2 regions of the Ralstonia condita genome follow, and region 1 is predicted to be linked to the other one. Evidence: riboswitches for the same ligand, from Rfam matches in the RefSeq annotation. Region 1 holds a riboswitch; the other holds the start of a gene.
The links. A riboswitch is a leader RNA that binds a small molecule or an ion and turns the genes downstream of it on or off. The one in region 1 is predicted to bind glycine.

Region 1 (10,288 bases):
GCAGCAGTGCCGGGTCAAGTATTTCGGGGCGGTTGGTCGCCGCCATGATGATCACGCCCTTGTTGCTGTCAAAGCCGTCCATCTCGACCAGGAGTTGGTTCAGGGTCTGCTCACGCTCTTCATTGCCACCGACGAGGCTCAGTGCACGGGTCTTGCCGAGCGCGTCGAGTTCATCGATGAAGATGATGCAGGGCGCCATGTTCTCTGCCTGGCTGAACAAGTCGCGCACGCGCGCAGCGCCCACGCCGACGAACATCTCGACGAAGTCGGAGCCGCTCATGCTGAAGAAGGGAACGGCTGCCTCGCCTGCAACCGCCTTGGCAAGCAGCGTCTTGCCTGTGCCGGGGGCCCCGACGAGCAGCACCCCCTTGGGAATCCGGCCGCCGAGGCGCTGATATCGCATCGGGTCTTTCAGGAAGCTGACGATCTCGGAGAGTTCTTCCTTGGCTTCGTCGATGCCGGCCACATCGGCAAAGGTGACGCCGGTTTCCTTCTGCATGTAGACCTTGGCCTTGCTTTTGCCGATCTCCATCAAGCCGCCGGCCGCAGTGCCCACGCGGCGGATGAGTACGCTCCAGATGCCAAAGAAGATCAGCGCCGGTGCCACCCACGAGATGACGGTGCTCAACCATTTGTTGTCGGGGCGCCCCGTGAATCGCACGTGTGCTGCCTCCAGATCCTGAACCAGTGCCGGGTCGGTCACGCGCAGCGTCGAGAACGCCTGTTCAGCCTTGGCGGCGCGGTGTATCTCCTCAGCCTGCGGCTTGGAGAGCAGGGCATCGACACCCGCGGTGGAGAACGTCCCGGTGATGTCCTGTTCGCCAATCGAAACCGTTGTCACCTTGCCGGCTTTGAGCAGCACCTTGAAATCGCTGTAGGGCAGCGTCTGGAGCTGTTCTGAGAAGAACAGGGATTGGATGGCAAGGGTGGTCAACATGACCACGATCACATACCAGATCGAGAACTTCCTTTGCTGCGGTTCCATGTCGTCCTCTACGTGCGATCAGTGGCGCGACCACGGTCGGTCCGCTGGCGGGTGGCCTTCCGACGGCGCGTGTGCAGCCGGGACGAATGCGAGCATGGGAAGACTCCTGTCCATCCAAGGCGAATCTTCATCTTCGACTGCAACACGTAAAGCGGCTTGATGCCGGTCAACGAGGTGTCACGAGCGCATGCGCAATCGATCACGCCCGGACAGGGCTGCCCGCACAAGGGCCATCGTGCGCTGGCTTCCTGACATCGATCAGGATGCGGTTGAACTGGCGTTGAGAACGCGCCATTGCTCGGCATAGGATGAAAGCAATGGGTAGCGCCGCTGCTTCAGGGGAGGCCGAATGATCAAGGTACTGATTGCGGATGACCACGCCGTGTTTCGTGAGGGCCTGAGGCGCATTCTCAGCGATGCCGACGACATCGACGTCGTTGGCGAGGCGACGGACGGTGCGTCAACGATCAAGCTGGCGCGCCGGATCGCTGCGGACGTCCTCGTGCTTGACCTGTCGATGCCTGGGCGCAGCGGGATCGACCTGATCGCACAGGTTCGCCGGGAAGCGCCGCCGCTCAAGATCCTCATCCTGACCATGCATGCCGAAGACCAATACGCGCTGCGCGCGTTCCGTGCCGGCGCGGTGGGTTATCTCACCAAGGAAGGCGCGGTGATGGAGCTCGAGCAGGCCATCCGCAAAGCGGCAGCGGGCGGGACGTACATGACCCAGGCCGTGGCGGAGCTGCTGATCCAGAATCTCGGCGACCCGACCGAACAGCTCCTTCATCAGCGGCTGAGCGATCGGGAGTTCGATGTGTTCCTGCGCCTGTCGAGGGGCGATTCACTCGCGCAGATCGCGCATGATCTCTGCATCAGCAGGAAGACGGTCAGTACGTACAAGGCACGCATCCTCGAGCGCATGAACCTGCCCAATGATGCGGCCCTGGTGCGGTATGCGCTCAGCCACGGGCTGCATTGAGCCGCGCCGCGTCCCGCCTACGTCGCGTGCGGCTGGGGGCTGGCAGCTGGTGGCTGCGCTGGTGGCTGTGTAACCGGCCCGAGCGGAATGGTCAGTTCGATGAGCGTTCCGCTCTCGGCCGAAGATTCAATGCGCAGGTTGCCTTGCACCAGGTAAGCGCGCTCACGCAGGCCCACCAGGCCAAAGGACAGCTCCTTTCGGGGGTGTGCGGGGTCGAAGCCGACGCCGTTGTCGCGCACCGAAAGCACAACGCCGGACGCGTCATCGGCCAGCCGCACCTGCACGAGCGAGGCACCGGCATGACGAGCCACGTTGGCCAGACATTCCTGCAGGACGCGATACACGGTCGACGCATAGGGCTCCGGCAGTTCGAGCTGCTCCGGCGTGATCGTCAGTTCGCACTGGATGCGATGACGCCGCTGGAAGGATTGAACGAGCCATCGGCACGCCGGCGCCAGCCCGAGGTCGTCCAGCATGGACGGCCGCAGGTCCGAGGCGAGCCGCCGCGTCTCGCCGATCATGTTGTCGACGGCTTGCTCCATGAGCTTCAGCCGCTTGGCGAGGGGCTCGTCTGGCGGCGTGAGCTTGTGCTCCATCATTTGAATGTCTACCTTGAGCGCGGCCAGCGACTGCGCAAGCTGGTCATGCAGCTCGCGTGAGAGCCTGCGCCGCTCTTCTTCGCGGGCGCGCGAGCTGATCGTCGCCAGTTCACGAAGCTCTTCTCGCGACCGCTCGAGCGCCTGCTCGGTACGCCTGCGCTCCGCAATTTCCTGGCGCAGCTCTTCGTTGGTGGTGCTGAGCTGCGCGGTGCGCTGCCACACGCGCTGCTCGAGGTGTTCGTTGGCCTCGTTCAACTGGCGCGTCTTGTCGAGCGCGCGTCGCCGCTCGGCGCTTTCGTTCTCCAGGGCGGTCACGAGCATCGCATACAGGCGGGCGTATTCGATGATCAGCGCCACGAGCACAAAGCCCGAAGCGATCAGGCCGTAAGCGCGCCCCGCGTAGAAACCGACATCGAACCGGCCATGGTTGAAGACAGTCGAAAGCGCCACATCGAAGACCGATGCCACCGCCACCACCGTGCACCACAGATGCAGCAGCGAGCGGCGGCGATAGCGCCACAGGATGGCCGCAGACAGCACATTGAGGCCCCAGACCACGCTCACGGTTGGAGACATGGCATAGGCGTACCCGTGTCCGCGCATGATTTCCGGCAATGGCGACGCACTGCCCGTGGCCAGTGCCGTCAGCCCCCACGTCAGAAGCAGGATGAGGGCAGCGGACCAGAGTACCGGACGAGCAGCGTGCCGCAGGCGTGCCTGCCTCGTGCGTGCGACCTCTTGCAGCAGCGCATAGCCGATCAGCGCCAGCGGAAACCCTCCGTGCCAGAACATGTAAAGCCACGCCGTGGTTTGCGGTCCGGCCCCGAGCAGCCCCGTGGGGGCGAACAGCCCCGGAAAGCTGAGCATATGCACCACGGCCATGGTGGCGGTGAAGAAGTACCCCGATGCCAAGATCAGCAGCCCGGGCGAGCGCAGCAGGGTGAACTGGCCGATCAGCAATGCCGCCGTGACGAGGTCATTGATGATGATCGCGGACTGATAGACCGGAATGAACCCCCAGATCTGGTGCAGCTGATGTTGCGCGAAGGGCAGCATGGCCGCAAAGACCACCGCGGAGATCAGGATGAGGATCAACATCAGCCGTTCCTGCCAGGCCCGGGGTGCAACGCTGGACAGGAAGATGCGGGGACTATTCGCCGAGTCAGGCAAGATCAAACTCCGATGGAACGGCGGACGCGCGGCATCCGTCCGGGGCAGGTTTTCCCGATTCTGTTGGGGGCGCTGAGGGGGGAGCCGGCTGCATAGCGGCTGCTAACGATGTTCTTGTCAGGTTTACCTGACACGCGATCGCATCGGCTGACGCGCATTTCGTCCGAGGCCGCTTACTTGTGTGGACTCCACCCCTTACGCTGGCCGTGCATTGTTGTTGCACGTGTCCGGATGAGGCACTGCATATACCCCACCATTCGGCGTCAAGCATGCTGCGAAGTCAAGCGCTTGATTGCTGCCTGGTCAATTCACCGGCTTGCTGCGGACCATTGGCGACTGATGGTGCCCGGTGCGGCCGATGCACAGGAGCCTCTTCATGCCTGATCTGATCGAAGCCGCCTATCTGAAGCGATTCTTACGCCTGTCTGCGTGGTACCTGGCCGGCGGCTCCGGTGTGCATGGCGGCGGGGCGCTGCAGGAGCGCGGGTCTGTGGCGGCGAGGGCCACGACGCGAGGAAGGCGGATCGGGAAACGTTGGGCGGTGGCCCTGCCCAACCATGGCCGGTTGCCGGCCCGGCTCACGGGCTGTCGGTCGGCGCAGCGGTGTCAGGCGCTGTGTTACCGGAAGCAGCGAGGACTCGCGCAACGAGGTTCCGCATAAGCCCGCGCCGATTGCCCCGCGCAGGCGCGCACGCCGGAGTCCCGGGCGCGCGCGTGACGCGGTTTTGCGGAAGGGCGCGGGCGAGGCAACCGGGCCAGGTTTTCTCGCACCGCATTGTCACATCAGACGGCGCGCACCCGTGGCGCGCCTGCCTGCACCGATACGGTCGGCTCCACTGCCTGCCGGACCACGTCGCCGATCATCTCAGCGGTGGCCGCCGAGAGGGTCCACCCCAAGTGCCCGTGCCCCGTGTTGTAGAAGACATTGGCTGCGCGGCCGCGTCCGACACGCGGCATCATGTTGGGCATCATGGGGCGCAGGCCCGCCCAAGGCACCACACTACGCGTGCTGACTCCCGGGAAGCATTCGCGCACCCAGTCAACCAGCGGGCGGATCCGATCGGCGCGGATGTCGCGGTTGATGCCGTTGAACTCCGCCGTGCCGGCCACCCGGAAGCGGTCCGCACCGAGCCGGCTGGTGACGAGCTTGGTCTCGTCGTCGAGCAGACTGACAGTGGGCGCACTGGCGCGGCTCTCTTCGTCGGTCAGGTTGACGGTGATGGAGTAGCCCTTGACGGGGTACACATTGACCCGGTCGCCCAGTTGGGCGGCCAGTTCCCGGCTGGCCACGCCAGCGCACACGACGACGCCGTCGAAACCATGTGTGGCGTTGTTTGCAACCACGGCGGCACGGCGCCCGTCGGTCGTCACGGTGTCGACGTCCTGGCCGCAGCGGATGTCCACGCCGAGCCGGGCTGCCGCAGCGGCCAGACCCGTGGTGAACTTGTGAATGTCACCGGTGGAGTCGCTTTCGGTGAAGTAGCCGCCGTAGTAGCGTCCGGCCAGGGTCGGTTCGATGGCGCGCATCTCTTCGGGTGTGACGGCGCGGCGCGGCAATCCGCCGGCAGCCAGCAGGGCCGATACGCGTCCGGCATGCTCAAAGCCGGCCTTGTGTCGATAGATGTGCAGGATGCCCTGCTTGCGAAGGTCGAAGTCGATGCCCTCTGCTTCTGCCCAGCCAAAGAGATGCTCGCGCGCGGCGATGGCCAGGCGCGCGGTCTCGATGGTGTTGGCGCGGTAGCGCGGGATGGCCGCAATGAACTCCGCAAACCAGCTCAGCTTGTGCCAGGTGGGGCGCGGGTTGAGCAGCAACGGGGCATCGCTGCGCAGCATCCACTTCATGCCTTTGAGCAGCGTGGACCAGTGCGTCCAGACCTCGGCGTTCGAGGCGGAAAGCTGGCCACCGTTGGCGAACGAGGTCTCCATGGCGGGATAGCGATGGCGCTCGAACAGCGTCACGGCGAATCCGCGGCGCGCAAGGGCATATGCGGTGGTCACTCCCGTGATTCCACCGCCAACTACGGCGATTGTCTTCATTGTTTCAGGTCTCTTGCGGACGTCAGGATGGGAAGCCCGTGACGCACGATGCGCAGCGGGCGCCCCCTCTGTCCTTGACCTGAGAGATTCGCAGCGGCCCGCAATCGCGGGCCGTGGCTTGCTCCTTCGGTACCGCCGGCTGACGATGAGGCCGGGGTTCTTCAGAGTGTGATGACGGATACCGGTCCGTTTGCCTGAGAGTTTCCGGGGCGGTTGCTCCTTCGGCGCTGCCCGCCTGGCGGTGGGCAGTCTCTCCCGGTATCGCGGGTAAAACCTTGCAATGTCTGGCCGTCACTATGCAACACAATGCGTGAAATGACCAGAGGGCAATCCCGAAGGGTCAGCGCAGGTATTGCTCGGTCAGCGTGACCCAGCATGCCGCGCCGATCGGGATCAGCTTGTCATTGAAGTCGTAGCCGTCGTTGTGCAGCGAGCAACCGACCCATGCCTGCCCCGCCATGCCGTTGCCCAGGGCGAAGTAGCAGCCGGGCATGCGCTCCAGCATCCAGGCAAAGTCTTCGCTGCCCATTTGCGCTGACGGCGGCATGCGCAGGACACGCTCACCGCCCACCACCGACGCCACGGCCTCGCGGGCGATACCGGCCTCGCGCGCACTGTTCTGGATGGCCGGTACGAGGCGCTCATACTCAATGTCCGCCGCCACCCCATACGAGGCAGCCTGGTGCGTGATCACCTCGCGGATGCGGCGCTCCAGCAGATCGCGCACGTCCGGCTTGGTGGCGCGCACGCTCAGCTTGAGCATGGCCGTCTCGGGAATGATGTTGTGCGTCGTCCCGGCGTGCATTTCGCCAACGCTGATGACGGCGGCGTCCACGGGCGCCACGTTGCGCGAAACGATGCCCTGCAGCGCCAGCACGGTGGCCGCCATGGCCAGCGTCGGATCGTTGGCCAGATTGGGGATGGCGCCATGGCCGCCGCGGCCGCGAAACGTCACGGTGACGCGGTCCGAGGAGCCGCCCAGCGGGCCTTCCTGCACGACGGCCGCACCCAACGGCAGCCCCGGTGCGTTATGGAACGCGTAGATGCCGTCACACGGAAAACGTTCGAACAGGCCATCGTCCATCATCGCCAGCGCGCCGGCCAGGCCTTCTTCGTCGGGCTGGAAGATCAGGTTGAGCGTGCCGCTGAAGTTGCGCGTGGAAGCGAGATATTCGGCGGCGGCCAGCAGCGTGGCGGTGTGTCCGTCATGACCGCAGGCATGCATGCGGCCCGGGACTTCGCTGGCGTAGGGCAGGCCCGTGCGTTCCTGCATCGGCAGGGCGTCCATGTCCGCTCGCAGGCCGATGCTGCGCGTGCCGTCGCCAACCTTGAGCTGGCCCACGATGCCGTGGCCGCCCACGGTGTGCACGCTATAGCCCCATTGTTTGAGCAAGCCGGCCACCAGCTCGGCAGTGTTGGCGACATCGCCCCCCAGTTCAGGCCGGGCGTGGATGCGCTGCCGAATCTGGGCGAATCGCTGCGCTGCTTCTCGCAGCGGTGCGGGAATGTTCAGATTGTCGGGAAGTTGGTTCATGGCGTGATGCACGTTCGTATGCGTATGCGGTAAGGGTCAATCGCGGCCGGGATGCGAGGGGAACAGCGTGAGCGCGACCAGACTGATGGTGCTGGCGGACATCAGGTACCAGGCCGGCGCCATGGGCGAGCCGGTGGTGGCAATCAGCCATGTCACGATCAGCGGCGCGAAGCCGCCAAAGACGGTCACGCCCAGGCTGTACATCACCGCCATGCCGGTGGCGCGATGCTCGCGCGGGAACGCTTCCATCATCATGGCGGCGCCGGCACCGCCACTGATCGACATGATGGTCACGCTCACGCCGATCTGCAGCACGACGGATATCAGCGTGGCGTGCGTGGTCAGCAGCAGGAAATTTGGGTAGCACCAGGCCAGCGACGTCAGTGCAGCTACCACGATGATCGGCTTGCGCGTGGGCAGGCGGTCTGCAAGCCTGCCGAACACGGGCGACATGACCAGCATGGCCAGGCCCGCCATGCAGGCGGCGAGAAAAGCGGTGACTGGTGGCATGTGGATCGACTGGATGAGATACGTCGGCATGTAGAACACCGTGATGTACATGCCCGAGGTGCTGCCCGTCATCAGCAGCATGCCCAGCAGCAGCACGCGCCAGTACTGGCGGAACACGGTCTTGAGGTCGGCGTGTTCGGTGCCGCTCACGTGCGTTTCCTTCAGGTTGCGGCGGATGTAGAAGCCGACGGGCGCGATCAGCAGGCCGATCATGAACGGAATGCGCCAGCCCCACGACATCATTGCTTCCTGCGAAAGCGTTGCCGTGATGGCCGCACCCGTCAGCGCACCGGCGAGCGCCGCGCCGCCCTGGGTCGCGCCTTGCCAGCTCACCAGGAAGCAGCGCTTCTGCTTGCTGGCCGATTCCATCAACAGCGCCGAGGCCGCGCCGATCTCGCCGCCGGCCGACAGGCCTTGCAGCAGCCGCCCCAGCACCACCAGGACGGTGGCGGCCAGTCCGATCGAGGCATGAGTCGGTGCGAAGGCGATCAGCGCCGTGCCAGCCGTCATCAGGCCGATGGTCAGGGTCAGTGCCGACTTGCGGCCTCGGCGGTCGGCGAAGTGCCCAATCAGCACGGCACCCAGCGGACGCATGACGAAGCCGGCGCCGAAGGTGGCAAACGAGAGCATCAGCGAGGCCAGCGGGCTGGTGGCTGGAAAGAACAGCCGTCCGATGGTCGCGGCGAAGAAGCTGTAGACGGTGAAGTCGTACATCTCCAGGCCGTTGCCGATGGCGGCGGCGACCACGGCGCGACGCGCGTGGGAACGTTCAGCCGCAGGCGGGGCAGCGGCCCCTGGCTGCGACGGCAGGGAAAGTGACGCGGGCTGCGACTCGATCATGAAATCCTCGCTGGTATGGCAGGTCGCACGGGAAGGAGACCGGTGCGCCCGATCCTGTGCGGCACATAGTAAGAGCCCAGCGGCATCCACGGCCCTCGCTTTTGTTCATGGGTATGAGCAACGGCTATGGCTCGTTCGGGTTATCACCGAGGCCGGCGGTCGAGGCGTGGAGCAGGGGAATTGTCTGGCCCGGGCGGCGACACCAGATCGGCACAGGCACCGTCGTCCGCTGGCGCGCGCTCATGGTTGCTCGGCGCCTCGTGGCGTGGGAGCCCGTGGCGCAGAGTGCTGGATTGCCTGGGCAGTCAGGTGAGGTTTTCCGCGCGCGGGGTGCGCTGCGAGGTCAGTTCGATGCGGGGAGCTTCTCCAGATACCCGTGTCGTCCTTGCAGCCCGGCGAGCAGGCGGCTGTGCAGGCGTTCGGCGGCCCATGTGAGGGTGTGGCGGTCGCGCGTCACGAGGGACACCATGCGGTCTGGCAGGGGCTCCTCGATGGCAAGGAAGTCGATGGTCTGCAGGATCACGGAATGGCGCACGGATTCAGCTGACAGGAGCAGCAGCGCATCGGACTTCCAGCACAGCTCCAGCGCGAGATTCATCGACGTGCATTCGACCACGCGTCCGGGCAACTCGAGCCCGGCGTTGGCGAAGAGGCGCGAAAACGGCGCGTGGATATCACTGAGCGGATCGAGGGTGAGCCAGTCCGCTTGCTGGAGTTCGCGCAGCGAACGTGCGCCGCGCAACGGATGGTCCTTGCGAGCACCGATCACCGAGGGCACCCGGCAAACCGGCGTGCAGTCGAGACCGCCATCGGCGGGCAGCAATTGCGACGTCAGGGCGAAGTCCATCATGCCCTCGCGTACCTGTTCCAGCAACTGCGCCGAGCGCATTTCCTGGATGCGCAGGCGCGCAGCGGGGAACTCGCGGCGGAACGTATCGAGCACGGCTGCCACCGGCCGCATCAGGGCCGTGACCGGCGTCACCCCGAAGCCGATCTCGCTGACGACCGTCCCCTTCATGTCCTCGAGGTCTTCACGCGCGCGGCGTACGTTCTCGCTGATGAGTCGCGCGTGGCTGACCAGCCGCTGGCCATGGGGCGTCAGGCGGATCCCCTTGCTGGAGCGCACGAACAGCGTTGCGCCCACCGAGGTCTCAAGCTCCTTGATGGCCTTGCTGAGCGCAGGCTGCGTGATGTGCAGCACGCGCGAGGCCTCCTGGATGCTGCCTGCGTCGGCAATGGCGGCAAGTGCGCGGAGCTGGTGAAGTTTCATGAGAGGGTCTTGAACGAGGGCCTTGCCGGCACGATGCGGCCGTGCGCCGGGGCCTCGCCATTTTGTCGTGGGCGCGAGGCAAGGGCAATTGCAGGCGCGTGGGATGCCACAGGCTGCCGTGGCGGGCACTATAGCCGACCCCGCACCTGCGATGGGACAAGTCGCGCTGTGAGGGCTACGTCTCCGTGGCGAGCATGACGCGATTCCGCCCCGCCTGCTTGGCTGCGTACATCAGCACGTCAACGCGGCGCAGGACGCTCTCCTGGGACTCGCCGGCCCGCACTTCTGCCACACCAAAGCTTGCCGTGAGTGGAACCGTGATATCCCCATAGCGCAGCGGCGACTGCTCCAGGGTCTGGCGAAT
Region 2 (10,288 bases), on a different contig from region 1:
CCCTGGCCGCCGCCGCAACAGGCAAAGGCGACGCGGCGGAGACGCTCGAGGTATACACACTGGCGGACGACCCGGGCGGACTCGCCGCGCGCATCGCCCCGACCAAGCCGACCGCCGTCATCGTCGCGGGCGACACCCTCGCCTACTCGACCGTGGGCCGCGCGCTGGCGCAGCACGGCTGGTATGGCTTTCTGGTCGGGCTGTCGTCGGTGAACCCACAGGTGGCACGCGAGATCCTCGGCGCAGGCTACAGCGGTGGCATGTTGCTCGCGCAGACCGTGCCAAACCCTGCCAGCGCCGGCACGAAGATCGCACGCGAGCACATGGCGCGCATGAAACAGTTTCTGGATGAACCGCCATCGGCCGCAACGCTGTCGGGCTACATCGCGGCAACCTATCTCGTGCAGGCGATGAACGCGGCAGGCGGCAAGGTTGCGGGCGCGGAGTTGCGGCGAGCGCTGCGGACACGCATCGACCTCGGCGGCTTCACGCTCGATTTCACGCGCGGCAATCGCGGCAGCGACTTCGTGGATCTGAACTACATCCAAGGCAGCGGCAACTAGGCAGGCCGACGCGGCATACGCGCCGCTCGCCGTGACGCTATTGCTCGCGGCCCGACTGGACGTCCGTCGAGGCGTGCCACAGCCGGTAGCGCACCTCGAACGCATGCGGGACGTAGACCACCAGCGGCAGGCGGCTGTTGTATCGCAGCAGGTAGCCCTCGCCTTGCACGGGCACGAACGCTTCGCGTTCCGCCTGGCCGGGGCACGCCATCATGGTGGCAGCAGGCCCCTTGGCGCCAGCGAGCCGGTAATACCCATAGCCCCAGCCCTGCACGGTCTCCTGGTTCAGGTTGCCCATGAACCAGTGGCGGTTGCAGTCCACGCGCATGGTCTTGCCGACGATGAGTTCGACGCGGATGTCGTCTTCGTGCGCGGTGGCCGGCAATGCAATGACGACGCGCTTCTGGCCGTCGGGGGCCTTGGGAAACATCTTGATGTCGTCGGCGCTCAACGCCGCGCCCGGGGCAGCCGCTGGCGCGGCACCTGCAACGCAGCACAACGTCGCGAATACGGCGGGCAGCAAAGATTCGGGGTCAGCTTCATGTGCGCTCCTGGGCGGTTCTTCGTGAGCGTCACTTTAGACAGGAATACGGCGTCCGGCCAATCCTGGTGCATCAGGCAACGGACTTCTTCGACGCCAGCAGGCCCTTCAGGGCGCCCAGCCGGTCCTTCGGCGACATCGCCGGCATGGTGTCCTCCGGCGTCGGCCCCGCGTCTTCGCCAAGCTTCATCTCGGCGATATAGCGCGACGGCTCACACACCACCGTCTCGCGCGCACGCTTGCGCTTCTTGCACCAGCTGATATGCAGGCTGCGCTGTGCCCGCGTAATGCCCACATACATCAGCCGCCGCTCTTCTTCGATCTTCTCGTCGGTCAGGTCGTCGTCTTCGCGGCAATGCGGGAGGATGCCTTCCTCCACGCCCACCAGGAACACGTGCGGATACTCCAGCCCCTTGCTCGCATGCAGCGTGGACAGGCGCACCGCATCCGGGTCTTCTTCCTTGCCTTCGAGCATGCTGATCAGCGCGATGGTCTGCGTGAGTTCCAGCAGGTTCTTGCCAGTGTCCATCAGGCCATCGGCATTATCGAAACCGGTGGCCTCTTCGTCATCGTCCTTCTCGGGCTTGGTGCCCTTGCGCTTGAGCCAGTCGAGGAACTCCAGCACGTTGGTCCACTTGTTCTGCGCCTGGCGCTCGTCGTAGGTGTCGTACAGGTAGGCCTCGTAGTGGATGCCTTCCATCATCTCGTCGAGCAGCGTGGCGGCCGGCTCCTTCGCAGCGCGGTCGGACAAGCGCACGATGAATTCGCAGAACACCCGCAGCGGCTCCAGCTGGCGCGGCGCGAGCTGCGCCTCGATACCGCCCATCATCGCCGCCTCGAACAGCGACACCTTGGCCTGCCCCGCGAACGAACCCAGCGTTTCGAGCGTCGCATTGCCCACGCCGCGCTTGGGCGTGGTGATGGCGCGGATGAACGCAGGATCGTCATCCGCATTGGCAATCAGCCGCAGGTAGGCGCACAGGTCCTTGATCTCGGCCTTGTCGAAAAAGCTCTGCCCGCCCGAGAGCACATACGGAATGCGCTCGCGGCGCAGGATCTGCTCGAACAGGCGCGCCTGGAAGTTGCCGCGATACAGGATCGCGTAATCGCGAAACTGCGCGCGACGCTCGAACTTGTGGGCAGAGAGCTTGAAGACAACGCTCTCGGCTTCGTGCTCTTCGTCATTGGCGCTCGTCACGTTGATCGCGTCGCCCATGCCGTGCTCGCTCCACAACGTCTTCTCAAACAGCTTGGGGTTCTGCGCGATCACGGCGTTGGCCGCGTTCAGGATGCGCACCGTGGAGCGGTAGTTCTGCTCCAGCTTGATGACCTTCAGGTTCGGGAAATCCGTCTGCAGCAGCTTGAGGTTGTCGAGCGTGGCGCCGCGCCAGCCGTAGATGGCCTGATCGTCGTCGCCCACCGCCGTGAAGGCCGGCGCCCGCAGGTGCGAACCGCCCGCCAGCAGCTTCAGCAGCTGGTACTGGCAGGCGTTGGTGTCCTGGTATTCATCCACGAGGAAGTAGCGCAGGCGGTTCTGCCACTTCAGCCGCACCTCTTCATTGCGAGCGAATAGCTCGGCAGGAATGCGGATCAGGTCGTCAAAGTCCACCGCCTGATACGCATGCAGCGTCGCCACGTAGTTGCGGTAGACGAGCGCCGCCTGGTGGTCATCGACGTTGTTGTTGGCGAGCGCCTCGGCAATCGCGGTGTCCGGGTCGACGAGACCGTTCTTCCACAGCGAGATCGTGCTCTGCACGCGGCGGATCAACTGCTTGTCGGTCGTCGCGAGCTGCTCCTGGATCATCCCGAAGCAATCGTCCGAATCCATGATCGAGAAACGCGGCTTGAGGCCGACATGCTCGGCCTCAGCCCGCAGGATCTGCACGCCCAGCGAGTGGAAGGTACACACCGTCAACTGCTTGATGGGAATGCGCTTGCCGTCTTCGCGTGTCTTGCCGTCCATCAGCTTGGCCACGCGCTCCTGCATTTCCTTGGCGGCCTTGTTGGTAAAAGTGACGGCAGCGATGTGCTTCGGTTCGAAGCCCTTGTCGAGGATCAGGTGCGCGATCTTCTGCGTGATCACGCGCGTCTTGCCTGAGCCCGCCCCGGCCAGCACCAGGCACGGGCCATCGAGGTAATGCACACCTTCGGATTGGGCAGCATTGAGCCCGTGGGCGAGACCGGAAGACATGGGAACAGGCAGAAGAAAAAGCAGGCGGGAAGGTACAGCGGGAGGTGATGGTAGCACGCGCGATATGAACCGATTGGGCGATCTGCAGGGCACATACCCCCCCTTTTTGCCCAGCCGGGTTACACCGCTTACGCCTCGTTACACGAAGCCCGTAAGCGAAGCGCTGCGACACGCCGTTATGGATGGGACAGCGGCTGAATCGGTCGGCCGCCCACCGGAGGAAGCACCATGAATCGCATCGTCAAAGCCCTCGCCATCAGCGCCGTCGCCCTGTCTGCCACCACCGGCGCCTTCGCCCAAACGCAGTGGCAAAAGGACCACCCGCGCCGCGCCGAGGTCAACCACCGCCTTGCCAACCAGAACAGGCGCATCCACAACGAAGTGAAGGAAGGCGAGATCACCAAGGGCCAGGCGCGCCAGCTGCACCGGGAAGACCACCAGATTCGCCAGGAAGAGCGCGACATGGCGGCTCAGAATGGCGGCGGCATCACCAAGCAGGAGCAGCGGACGCTGAACCAGCAGGAAAACCAGGTCAGCCGCCAGATCGGCAAGTAAGCCAGAGCACCACCCGCCAACACCCGCACTCCGGCCACACCCTTGGAGCTTGGCGATCCCGCCAGCGCCCCGAGGGTGTGGCCGTTGTCTTTGGCATTTGGCCTTTGACGTACCTGCCCTTGATGGCGCCTTGAATTTTCGTAACCGGGCGGAGGCGGGGAAAACTCGCTGCGCTCAGACAGTTCCCCGCCTTTTTTCCGCCCGCTTACGAAAATTCAAGGAGGCTTTCGCCATCTCGGGCGCGCCTTTCTTTTGCTTACTTTTCTTTGGCAAGACAAAGAAAAGTGAGTCGGTCCCGGCAGGGAACGAAAGGGGGGATGGACCCAAAGCATAAAACCGGCCCTCCTCTCAAAAACCGTCGAATCCCCCCCCAATTGACAATCCCATCCCCCTTCCGTACATTCGCGCCATCCATCCGGGAGAGCGTGCCCGCCGTATACGGCAAGGCGCCGCCGAAGGGGTAGCACCCGAAAACTCTCAGGCATCCAGGACCGGGCGGATCGGCGGACATGCGTCCGACCGCACTCTGGAGAGCTGGCGCCGCACGACCACTGCGGGCGCCCACCGAAGGGGCTCACGAACGGCGCGCACCGCTATGCGCCCCGCTTCGCAATCTCTCAGGTACCAAGGACAGAGGGGCCATCTGCGCAGCTTGTTGATCTTCATGGCGTCACCATGAGGGATCAGGCTGCGCGGGTGGCCTTTTTGCTTTTCTGGTTCCCGATCCATGCGCCGCGCCCAAGCCGCGGCGGCGCGCTCAGCCGAGAGATTCCATGACGCTCCAACACACGCCGCTCAATGCCATCCACCGCTCGCTGGGCGCCCGCATGGTCGACTTTGGCGGCTGGGACATGCCCGTCAACTACGGCTCCCAAATCGAAGAGCACCACGCCGTGCGCCAAGATGCCGGCATCTTCGACGTCTCGCACATGTGCGTGGTCGACCTCACCGGCGCGCGCGTGCGCGACTTCCTGCGTGGGCTGCTCGCCAACAACGTCGACAAGCTGCAGACGCCGGGCAAGGCGCTCTACAGCTGCATGCTCAACCCCAAGGGCGGCGTGATCGACGACCTGATCGTCTACTTCTTCCGGGAAGACTGGTTCCGCCTGGTGGTCAACGCCGGCACCGCTCCGACGGACCTGGAATGGATCGTCGCGCAGAACGCGGCCGCCGGCACCGACGTGACCATCACGCCGCGCCGCTCCGACAACAACGCTGGCGCCGAGCCGCTGGGCATCCTGGCCGTGCAGGGCCCGAACGCGCGTGCCAAGACCTACGCCGCGCTGCCCGGCACGCAGGCCGTGGGCGAGGCGCTCAAGCCGTTCAACGCCGGCTTCGTCACCGTGGAAAACGTGGGCGAAATCATGGTGGCCCGCACCGGCTACACCGGTGAAGACGGTTTCGAACTGGTCGTGCCGGCCGCGCAGATTGCGGGCGTGTGGGAGCGCCTCCTGCAAGCCGGCGTGCGCCCGGCAGGCCTGGGCGCGCGCGACACGCTGCGCCTGGAAGCCGGCATGAACCTCTACGGCCAGGACATGGACGAGCACGTGTCGCCGCTCGACGCCGGCCTCGCCTGGACGGTCGACCTGCAAAGCGAACGCGACTTCACCGGCAAGGCCGCGCTGCAAGCCGGCGGCCAGCGCGAACAGTTCGTCGGCCTGATCCTGCGCGACAAGGGCGGCGTGCTGCGCGCCCACCAGAAGGTCATCACCGCTGCCGGTGACGGCGAGATCACCAGCGGCACGTTCAGCCCGAGCCTGTCGCTCTCCATTGCACTGGCGCGCCTGCCCAAGGACGTGTCCATCGGCACCGACGTGCAGGTCGAAATTCGCGACCGCAAGTTGACCGCGACTGTGGTTAAACTGCCGTTCGTGCGCAATGGCAAGGCGCTGGTCAGCTGAACACCGAATCTGCATTCCCCCAATACCCATCTTCCGGAGAAACCTTTCATGAGCAACGTCCCCGCCGATCTGAAGTACACCGAACACGACGAGTGGATCCGCGTTGAAGCCGACGGCACGCTGACCATCGGCATCACCGACTTCGCGCAGGACGCGCTGGGCGACATCGTCTTCCTGGAACTGCCGGACGCTGGTCGCGCAGTCGCCAAGGACGAGGCGATTGCCGTGGTCGAATCGGTCAAGGCCGCCTCCGACATCTACGCCCCGGTCTCGGGCGAGATCATCGCCAACAACGCCGACGCCGCGGGCGCGCCCGAGTCGGTCAACGCCGGCGCCTACGAGGCCTGGCTGTTCAAGATCAAGCCGACCAACGCCGACGATGTGAACGCGCTGATGTCGGCCGAGCAGTACGCCGCCAAGATCGGCTAAGCCGGTCACCGAAGCCGATGTGCCTGACCCGCACATCGGCGCTTTGCCTGAATTTCGAGCCCTTGCCATGAACGCTCCGCACCCCGCTTCCTCGGCGCTTGCTGCCGAACGCCCCACCCTCGCCGCCCTGGAGGCGTGCGACGCCTTCGCGCACCGCCACATCGGCCCGTCGCCGGAAGAGCAAGCGCAGATGCTTGCTGCACTTGGTTTTGATAGCCGCGCCAAGCTGATCGACGCCGTGATCCCGCCCGCCATCCGCCGCCAGGACGGCATGCCGCTGGGTGAATTCACGCAGCCGCTGACCGAAGAAGCGGCGCTCGCCAAGCTGCGCGGCATCGCCGGGCAGAACCGCGTGGTCAAGAGCTTGATCGGCCAGGGCTACTACGGCACGCACACGCCGGGCGTCATCCTGCGCAACATCCTCGAGAACCCGGCCTGGTACACGGCCTACACGCCGTACCAGCCAGAGATCTCGCAGGGCCGCCTGGAAGCGATGCTGAATTTCCAGCAGATGGTGATCGACCTGACAGCCATGGACATCGCCAATGCGTCGATGCTGGACGAAGCGACCGCCGCCGCTGAAGCCATGACGCTGCTGCAGCGCATCGGCAAATCGAAATCGACCGTGTTCTTCGTGGCCGACGACGTGCTGCCACAAACGCTGGAAGTCATTCGCACGCGCGCCGAGCCGATCGGCGTGCAGGTGGTGACCGGCCCGGCGGCCGACGCTGCCAAGCACGATGCGTTCGGCGTGCTGCTGCAATACCCGGGCGCCAACGGTGCGCTGCTGGGCGATCTGGCGACGTACCAGGCGCTGACCGATGCCGTGCACGCCGCCGGCGGTCTGGTCGTGGCCGCCGCCGACCTGCTGGCGCTCACGCTGCTGGCTGCGCCGGGTGAATGGGGTGCCGACGTGGTGATCGGCAACACGCAGCGCTTTGGCGTGCCGTTTGGCTTCGGCGGCCCGCACGCCGGTTACATGGCCGTGCGCGATGCGTTCAAGCGCTCGATGCCGGGCCGCTTGGTTGGCGTGACGATCGATGCGCAGGGCAACCCGGCCTACCGTCTCGCACTGCAGACGCGCGAGCAGCACATCCGCCGCGAGAAGGCCACCTCGAACATCTGTACCGCACAGGTGCTGCTGGGCGTGATGGCATCGATGTACGCCGTCTACCACGGCCCGCAAGGCCTGAAGCGCATCGCCCAGCGCGTGCACCGCCTGACCGCCACGCTGGCCGCCGGCCTGCGCGCGATCGGCTACACGCTGGAATCCGACGCCTTCTTCGACACGCTGACCGTCGCCACCGGCGCGCGCACCGCCAACCTGCACATCGCCGCGCAGGCGCACGGCATCAACCTGCGCCAGATCGACGACACCCGCCTGGGCATCTCGCTGGACGAGACGGTCACGCGCGCCGATGTCGTGGCGCTGTGGGAAGTCTTCGCGCACGCCGCCCACGCCGCCGCGCCGGACTTCGACCAGACCGAAGCGGGCGTGGCCGATGCGTATCCGGCATCGCTGGTGCGCCAGAGCGCGTACCTGACGCACCCGGTGTTCAACGCACACCACTCCGAGCACGAAATGCTGCGCTACCTGCGCAGCTTGGCCGACAAGGACCTTGCGCTGGACCGCACGATGATCCCGCTGGGCTCGTGCACGATGAAGCTCAACGCCACCGCAGAAATGCTGCCGGTGACGTGGCCCGAGTTTTCGAACATCCACCCCTTCGCACCGGCCGACCAGACCGTCGGCTACCGCGAGATGATCGACCAGCTCGAGCAGATGCTGTGCGCAGCCACCGGCTACGCCGCCGTGAGCCTGCAGCCGAATGCCGGCTCGCAAGGTGAGTACGCTGGCCTGCTGATCATCCACGCCTACCACGCCAGCCGTGGCGAAGCGCACCGCAACGTGTGCCTGATCCCGTCGTCGGCGCACGGCACGAACCCGGCATCGGCGCAGATGGCCGGCATGCAGGTCGTCGTCGTGGCGTGCGATGAGCGCGGCAACGTCGACCTGGCCGATCTTGAGAAGAAGGCCGCCGAGCACAGCAAGAACCTGGCGGCGATCATGATCACCTACCCGTCCACGCACGGCGTGTTCGAGGAAGGCGTGAAGCGTGTCTGCGAAATCGTGCACAGCCACGGCGGTCAGGTGTACGTGGACGGCGCCAACATGAACGCCATGGTCGGCACGGCCGCACCGGGCCACTTCGGCGGCGACGTCTCACACCTGAACCTGCACAAGACGTTCTGCATTCCGCACGGCGGCGGCGGTCCGGGCGTGGGTCCGGTGGCCGTGGGCGCGCACCTCGCGCCGTTCCTGCCCGGCCGCGCGGCTTCGGGTGAAGACGCCAGCCAGAACATCGGCAACGTGTCGGCTGCGGCATTCGGCTCGGCGTCGATCCTGCCGATCTCGTGGATGTACATCGCGATGATGGGCGCCGCGGGCCTGACCGCCGCCACCGAGACGGCCATCCTGTCGGCCAACTACGTGGCCAAGCGTCTCGCGCCGTACTATCCGGTGCTGTACACGGGCGCGCACGGCCTGGTGGCACACGAGTGCATTCTCGACATCCGTCCGCTGCAGAAGGAATCGGGCATCAGCAACGAAGACATCGCCAAGCGTCTGATGGACTTCGGCTTCCACGCACCGACGATGAGCTTCCCGGTGCCGGGCACGCTGATGATCGAGCCGACCGAAAGCGAGCCGAAGGTGGAGCTCGACCGCTTCATCGACGCGATGATCGCCATCCGTGGCGAAGTCGACAAGGTGATCTCAGGCGAATTCGACCGCGAAGACAACCCGCTCAAGCATGCGCCGCACACCGCAGCGGTGGTGATGGCCGACGACTGGTCGCACAAGTACACGCGTGAGCAGGCCGCCTACCCGGTGGCATCGCTGCGCAAGCAAAAGTACTGGCCGCCGGTCGGCCGTGCCGACAACGTCTACGGCGATCGCAACCTGTTCTGCGCCTGCGTGCCGATGAGCGAGTACGCGCAGGACTGATGCCTGCTTGTCACACACCGTTGCGGCGGGGCCTCCTGCCCGGCCGCAGCGCCACGTGTGTCCGGACGCCATCGGCGTCACCCATTTTCAGGACTGGCGCTTTGGGGCGGCTCGCCGTATAAGGTGGCTGCATTTCACCTCACCGACGCGTGCCTTCCATGCCAATGCTCCATTGCGCCCCGCTTCTTCGTCTGCTGGCGTGTGCCGTCGCGGTTTCAGCATGCGGCGCCTGCTCGCCCACGCAAGCCGGTGCCGCTGCTGCCGTGTATGCCGGCACGCATACGCAGGCTCCTGCGGCTCACGACTGGTGCGACGTTTCGCCGGCACTATCGAGTGATCCGGCAGCCGTCAAGCTCATGGCGCGTGCAACACGGCATCTGACGCAGACGCCGCACCCGCTCCCGCGCCTGCACACCGAAGGCACCCTGCCGCACCAGGGCATCTATGATGAATCGGTGGTGGCCGCCCGCGATTTCCCGCTCGTGCGGGACGCCGCATTGGCCTGGCGGCTGACCGGGGACCGGCGCTTCGCCGAGCAGGTCGATACCTTCCTGCACGCATGGGCGGGCACCTACGTGCCCAGCTTCAACCCGATCGACGAAACCAAGTTCGACGCGCTGATCCAGGCCTATACGCTGGCCCGAGACGGTCTCACGCCGAGCACGCGCAACGAAACGCAGCGCTTCCTGCGCACGTTGGCCGAAGGCTACATCGCGCGCACGGACGCTGCCCGGCCGCCGCTGGCCCACACCTGGATCAACAACTGGCAAAGCCATCGCATCAAGCTGATGGCGATGTCCGCCGCCGCATTGGGTGACCACGCGCTGATCGCGCAGGTGCATCGCCTGTTCCTGCGGCAGCTTGCCAACAATGTGCGCCCCGACGGTTCGGTGGAAGACTTTGAAGACCGCGATGCGCTGCACTACGTCGTCTACGACCTGGAGCCGCTGACAATGGCGGCGATTGCGGTGCAGCCGTTCGGCCAGAACTGGCTGCGCGAGCGCGCGAGCAACGGCGCCACGCTGGCCGCTGCCATCGACTGGCTCACGCCATACGCGGATGGCAGCCGCACACACGACGAATACGTCCACTCGCGCGTTC

Region 2: another riboswitch for glycine. It lies ahead of gcvT (glycine cleavage system aminomethyltransferase GcvT); the one in region 1 lies ahead of R2N03_RS04780 (D-amino acid dehydrogenase).

Annotation. Positions count from the first base shown of each region.
Region 1 is NZ_CATYWO010000001.1:1,002,085-1,012,372, forward strand. It holds gene ftsH (ATP-dependent zinc metalloprotease FtsH) at 1-985, opposite strand, end outside; gene R2N03_RS04770 (response regulator) at 1,335-1,964, shown strand; gene R2N03_RS04775 (MASE4 domain-containing protein) at 1,982-3,661, opposite strand; gene R2N03_RS04780 (D-amino acid dehydrogenase) at 4,517-5,770, opposite strand; glycine riboswitch at 5,943-6,038, opposite strand; gene R2N03_RS04785 (M20 aminoacylase family protein) at 6,111-7,304, opposite strand; gene R2N03_RS04790 (MFS transporter) at 7,341-8,654, opposite strand; gene R2N03_RS04795 (LysR substrate-binding domain-containing protein) at 8,998-9,924, opposite strand; gene R2N03_RS04800 (GGDEF domain-containing protein) at 10,100-10,288, opposite strand, start outside.
Region 2 is NZ_CATYWO010000003.1:376,138-386,425, reverse strand. It holds gene R2N03_RS13500 (ABC transporter substrate-binding protein) at 1-563, shown strand, start outside; gene eco (serine protease inhibitor ecotin) at 601-1,086, opposite strand; gene R2N03_RS13490 (UvrD-helicase domain-containing protein) at 1,178-3,295, opposite strand; gene R2N03_RS13485 (hypothetical protein) at 3,524-3,850, shown strand; glycine riboswitch at 4,257-4,354, shown strand; glycine riboswitch at 4,367-4,494, shown strand; gene gcvT (glycine cleavage system aminomethyltransferase GcvT) at 4,624-5,751, shown strand; gene gcvH (glycine cleavage system protein GcvH) at 5,800-6,180, shown strand; gene gcvP (aminomethyl-transferring glycine dehydrogenase) at 6,248-9,187, shown strand; gene R2N03_RS13465 (alginate lyase family protein) at 9,346-10,288, shown strand, end outside.